2 regions of the Marinomonas phycocola genome follow, and region 2 is predicted to be linked to the other one. Evidence: predicted binding sites of a transcription regulator. Region 2 holds the regulator's gene; the other holds the start of a gene.
The links. Region 2 encodes PhoB, which activates phosphate uptake and scavenging genes when phosphate is short. Its sites were predicted from a motif close to TGTCATANNNNTGTCANA; they were not measured.
Positions count from the first base shown of each region.

Region 1 (3,159 bases), on a different contig from region 2:
GGATGAAAACGATAAACACAAACCCGTTGTCACTCGTGATGCTGAATGCATCTGTTTAACGGTTGTGGAAGCACCCATTCAATTTACAGGGTTGGTGACACGCTTGTTGAACCCGATCCTTCGTAAAGTACACCCATACCGTTTCGCTAACTAAGCGAACAACATTGTTAAAAAGCGTCTATATCAGGATAAAAGACAAATAGAATCAAGAGGCGCTCACCTCGCACTTGAATTCAGGCATAAGCAATATAGTGAGACCTTTTCATGAAGTCATGAGTGACGATAAGACGAGGCAAAAACAGACGAAAAGTGAAGCTTATGCGTCATAAATGCGCATATTTGAGTCTGTTTTTAACAAAGTATTAACAAGCGCAGTAGTCACGCAAAGGTCTCATAGTAAAGTAGTATATACTCAGCACTTAACCCATAACGTCAAAGCCTAATTCTAAATGAAAAAAATTGCTATTTTTGTCGATGTGCAAAACATTTACTACACCTCAAAACAAACGTTTGGCCAGCATTTTAACTACACAAAATTTTGGCAAGAAATTAGCCAACTAGGCGAAATTCATTCTGCTTTTGCTTACGCGATTGACCGTAGAGACAGCAAGCAACATCAATTTCAGCAAATCTTAAAAAACATCGGCTTTGAGGTAAAACTTAAACCCTTTATCCAACGCAGTGATGGTTCCGCAAAAGGCGATTGGGATGTGGGTATTACAATTGATGTAATTGAAGAAGCTCAACATGTAGACATGATTGTTTTACTATCGGGCGATGGGGACTTTGATCGTCTACTGACGCATGTAATGCAAAAACATAAGGTTAAAACTTGTGTCTATGGTGTAAACAAGTTAACCGCTCAATCCCTAATTCAAGCAGCAGATGAATTCCGCGAGATTAATGAATCGTTATTGTTAAACTAAGGAAGGTGCGGATAAGTCTACTAAGACTCAGTCTTTCAGAGAAACCGTCAAATAAGGCACGATTCTGCAGGAATGTTAATCCCTTTCAAAGAGTCGTAACGAAATGTGACGTTTTCTCTGAAAGACCCGCAGGGCATGGTCTAAAAGCCAGTATTCTTTGTTGAGTATCTCGAAAATAGGCCAGCTATTCACATTCGATACTCGCCTCAAATGGCTGGCTTTTATCCACATGCTGAGACAAGAGGACTTATTCGCACCTTCCCTAATACTGGGCTCTTCCCTTCTTTTTTAAAGAGGCAGTGAATCATTGTCTTTTTTCTGTCATGTAATCGTCACTTTGTTGTCACTTCTGATCTTTATTCTGGGCGTAATATCCAAGTTTAGATCTATGGAGAAGTTACTTTGATGCACGTTGAACGGATTATTGCGGAAAAATCCCCAAGTTTCCTACAAAAACATCCATTTATTACTCGACCAACAGTCGAGATATTAAAGCACTTATTTCATGAACAAGAAGTCAATCATTTTCTAGATGAAAATAAAGACTGCTTAGGATTTGAATTTATTGATCGGGTATTAAATCACTTTAACTTCAATTACCACACCAGCCAAATTGATCGCCGTAATATACCTGCAACAGGCCGCGTCATTATCATCGCCAACCACCCTCTTGGAGCGCTCGATGGGCTCGCTTTACTACGCTTGGTCGGGGAAGTCAGAAACGATGTAAAAATCATTGCCAACGACATGTTGATGCATTTTGACGCATTAAAAAACCTTATTCTTCCAGTGGACAATCTTTCAGGAAAAAGCAACAGTAAACAATTAAAAAACATCATTGATAGCCTAAGGAAAGAAGAAGCCGTTATTATTTTTCCTGCGGGGGAAGTCTCTCGTTTATCCCCCACAGGGATTAAAGATCAACATTGGAATTCAAACTATCTAAAATTAGCCCAAAAGACCAATAGCCCTTTGCTGCCAGTTTACATCAATGGTCGAAACTCTCTTTTATTTTATACCAGTTCCATTATTTACCGTCCCTTATCCACAATTCAGCTCGCTCATGAAATGTTCAAGCAGCAAAATCGTCGTGTACCCATACAAATAGGGAAACCCATTTCTATTCAAGAATTGACGAAACTCCCACTCAGTGACAAAGAAAAAAATAAACTGGTAAAGCGGCATTTGTATCGCATTGCCAAAGGTAAAAAACCGCTTATTAAAACGGAAAATACCATTTCTCACCCTCAAGACCGCAAACAACTCAAAGCAGAGTTAAGCCATTCTGAGTATTTAGGCTGCACAAAGGATGGTAAACAGATTTACCTTTTTGATTACATTGATCAATCTGCCACCATCCAAGAAATAGGTCGATTACGTGAAATTGCGTTTCGTACAGTAGGTGAAGGCACAGGGAAAAGCGCAGATTTGGACAAATTCGATCAACATTATCGCCATTTGGTGCTGTGGGATGAAGAAGAGTTAGAAATTGTTGGGGCGTATCGTATAGGAGAAATACATCGCTATATAAAAGAAGGCACCCAACACACTATTTATACAGAGGAGTTGTTTAGCCTTCGCCCTGAAATGATACCTTACTTAGAGCACGGTGTTGAATTAGGACGAAGCTTTGTACAACCTAAATATTGGGGGAAAAGAAGTTTAGATTATCTATGGTATGGCTTGGGTGCGTATTTAAACCGATATCCTGAAGTGCGTTATTTATTTGGCCCTGTCAGTTTGAGCAACAGTTACCCACAGCTGGCAAAAGATATCATTGTGTATTTTTACAGTATGCACTTTCCCGATACAGAAAAATTGGCGATGTCTTTCACCCCGTATCAAATTAGCATTGAAAACAAAGACTATTTGGCAAATCTGTTTTCAGGCTTATCGTATGAAAATGATTTTAAAGTCCTCAAAGAACAATTAAGCCATTTAAGTGTTTCTGTGCCTACCTTGTATAAACAATACAGTGAATTGTGTGAACCAAATGGTGTACGCTTTTTGGGTTTCGGTGTGGATGCTAATTTTGGTTTTTGTATTGATGGGCTTGTTTTAGTAGACCTTCACGCTGTTAAAGAAGCCAAAAACAAACGATATCGAGGCGAAAATCACACTCCAGAAACCAATAGGGCCAACTTTAACAAAGCCGGTCTCCACTAAGTTCTTACCATCAAAAAAAGAGAATTTCCGTTCTACGTCTCTTTTTTTGATGGTTTTTTATCATTAG
Region 1 is NZ_JBLIXL010000009.1:11,249-14,407, reverse strand. It holds gene ACMUMJ_RS08520 (ChrR family anti-sigma-E factor) at 1-154, shown strand, start outside; gene ACMUMJ_RS08515 (NYN domain-containing protein) at 450-926, shown strand; gene olsF (bifunctional ornithine lipid synthase OlsF) at 1,332-3,092, shown strand.
Region 1: a site for PhoB is predicted at 1,246-1,263, ahead of olsF (bifunctional ornithine lipid synthase OlsF). Genes of this name have one in related genera too.

Region 2 (3,159 bases):
TCGATGGCCTTGCCGTTATTTATGCACGAACCATCATTCCGGCAAAAGCACTTGTTGGACATTGGCGCTATTTAAGCAAGCTCAAGAAACAATCCCTCGGTGGGTATCTTTTTAAAAATAAGGCTCTCATACGAAGCCCTATTGAAATAGCCCTTCTCCCAAAAACGTTTTTTCATCATATCGACGACGATGTTTGGGCCAGACGATCCGTTTTTAAACAATACAATAGAAGGGTTCTGGTTAGTGAAGCCTTCTTACCATCCATCGCTCAATTACCGATAAAAAAGCAAACATCATGACTAAATTAGACGCCTATCTTCAGCTTACACGCTTTAATCGACCTATCGGCTCATTACTGCTTCTGTGGCCAACATTGTGGGGAATTTGGCTTGCAAGTAATGGCAGCCCAGAGTGGAAGGTTGTTATTATTTTTATACTAGGTGTTTTCTTTATGCGTTCCGCAGGGTGTGTCATTAACGACTACGCTGACAGACATATAGACGGATCCGTTGAACGCACTAAAAACCGTCCCATTCCTTCTGGATTGGTTACTGAAAAAGAAGCGCTATTGCTGTTTGCTGTTCTCTGTTTAGCCAGCTTTTTATTGGTTTTAATGACGGACACTCAAACCGTTTTACTGTCTTTTATTGGCCTTGGATTAGCCGCCCTCTACCCCTTTATGAAGCGTTACACATACCTCCCTCAACTGTTTCTTGGATTGGCATTTTCTTGGGCTATTCCAATGGCTTACAGTGCTCAAGGAGGGTCGTTAGGTGATCCAACTTTATGGATGGTTTTTGTAGCAAACGCTTTTTGGACCATTGCTTATGACACCTATTATGCAATGGTTGATCGAGATGATGATTTAAAAATAGGCATCAAATCAACCGCCATTCTATTTGCACAGAATGATTTATTTATTATTTCGTTGCTACAAGGGTTAGCGCTTTCTCTATTGATATGGGTTGGGGTGTTAGAGTCTCTAAATTGGCCGTACTTTGTTAGCCTTGCTGTCGCAGCCCTACTCTTTTCTCTGCAACTAAAGCAAACATGGACACGAGAAAGAAACGCCTGCTTCAAAGCTTTTCTAGATAATAATCGCATTGGGTACTGTGTGTTTATCGGTATTGTCTTAAACTATATTGTATGAACTAAGATACAAATTATGACAGTTTCATCTAATTGTCATATTTGAGCGTTCTAATAGAGCGATTATCATTTGGGAGTAGATTCCGTGGCTGGCAAAACCGTACTAATTATTGATGATGAATCATCGATTCGTGAAATGATTGCTATTGCATTAGAAATGGCTGGATATGATTATTTTGAAGCGGAAAATAGTCAACAAGCTTATGAAATCATTATTGATCATAGACCAGATCTCATTTTATGTGACTGGATGATGCCTGGCGGCAGTGGCATTGAATTAACTCGTAGGCTCAAACGAGACTCTCTAACTTCTGAAATCCCAGTTATTATGCTCACAGCAAAAAGCGAAGAAGACAATAAAATACAAGGATTAGAGATAGGTGCTGACGATTATATAACCAAACCTTTCTCACCACGTGAACTGGTGGCACGTTTAAAAGCCGTATTACGACGGGCCAACCCTCAAGGCATCGATGAACCCATTGAAGTCGATGGTTTGCTCTTAGATCCAATAAGTCAACGTGTTACCATTGGTTCGACTCCTCTAGAAATGGGTCCAACGGAATACCGTTTACTTAAATTTATGATCACTCACCAAGAAAGAGCGTACTCCAGAGCTCAGCTTTTGGATCAAGTTTGGGGAGGCAATGTGTACGTTGAAGAGCGTACTGTTGATGTACATATTCGACGCCTGCGTAAAGCCATTGGTGAAAGCCACGACTACTTAATTCAAACAGTACGCGGTACAGGGTATCGATTTTCAAGTAAACGAACAGTTCAATAAATTATGAAGAAAGTTTGGCAGCACGCTTTTATACGTTGGTCTTTAGGGCTTCTTGTCAGTTTAACTATCGGCTTTTTAACAGGCAGAGTGTTCTTATGTCTGTTTCTATTTGTTCTAATTGTCCTTTGCTCCAACCTGCACCAACTTTATCAGTTTCACAGTTGGATTCGTCGCTCTGGCAAGTCCTTACCGCCAGAAGCTTCTGGTATTTGGGGTGATGTATTTGATGCTGTTCATCGTTTGCAAAAAAAGCAACGGAAATCAAAGAAGCGTATGCGGCGCGCCCTATCTCGTATAGAAAACTCCACTTCGGCTCTCAAAGAAGGCGTCATCATGGCGGATAATTTGGGAAATTTAGAATGGTGGAATGAATCTGCAGGTCAATTTTTAGGCCTAATGAAGCCTGTAGATAGGGGGCAGCCAATTACCAATATTGTGCGTAGCCCTGAATTTTTTCGCTATTTTACTCAAAAACGCTTCTCAGACCCTTTGATTATTAAATCACCAAAATCAAAAGGCATGTACTTAGAAATTCAAACCACATTGTACGATAAAAACGATCACCTTATTTTTATTCGAGACATTACTAACCTACACTTATTAGAAGAAATGCGTAAAGACTTTGTCGCTAATGCGTCTCATGAGCTTAAAACGCCATTAACCGTGATTAAAGGATATTTAGAGACCCTAGACATGTTTAAAGACACCCTTCCTAAAAGCATGCAGAAAGGCGTCGTCAATATGACAGAACAATCGGATCGCATGGAGCAGCTCATTGAAGATCTTCTGCTGTTATCCAGATTGGAAAGTAATGACAAAAGAGAAACCGACCAATGGCATGATGTGCATGAGCTTATCAGAGCCATCGTTAATTCGGTTCAAGTAATAGGAAAAGATCACACTCTACAGATCGACATGCAATCTGATTCGAAATTATACGGCTCTTACAAGGAACTCTACAGTGCGTTTTCAAACCTAGTCGTAAACGCTATCAAATATTCTCCGAATGGCGGCAACATCATCATTACATGGAAGGCGAATTCAAAAGAAGGCGTGTTCTCTGTGCAAGACGAAGGACTAGGTATTGAAGCTAGGCACATATCTCGTTTAACGGAACGTTTTTTCCGAGTGGATAAAGGGAGAGGATCTAATACCGGAGGAACCGGCTTAGGATTAGCGATAGTAAAACACGTACTTTTACATCATGATGCAAAACTGGATATTAC
Region 2 is NZ_JBLIXL010000005.1:74,761-77,919, reverse strand. It holds gene ACMUMJ_RS05495 (chorismate--pyruvate lyase family protein) at 1-299, shown strand, start outside; gene ubiA (4-hydroxybenzoate octaprenyltransferase) at 296-1,150, shown strand; gene phoB (phosphate regulon transcriptional regulator PhoB) at 1,235-1,933, shown strand; gene phoR (phosphate regulon sensor histidine kinase PhoR) at 1,937-3,159, shown strand, end outside.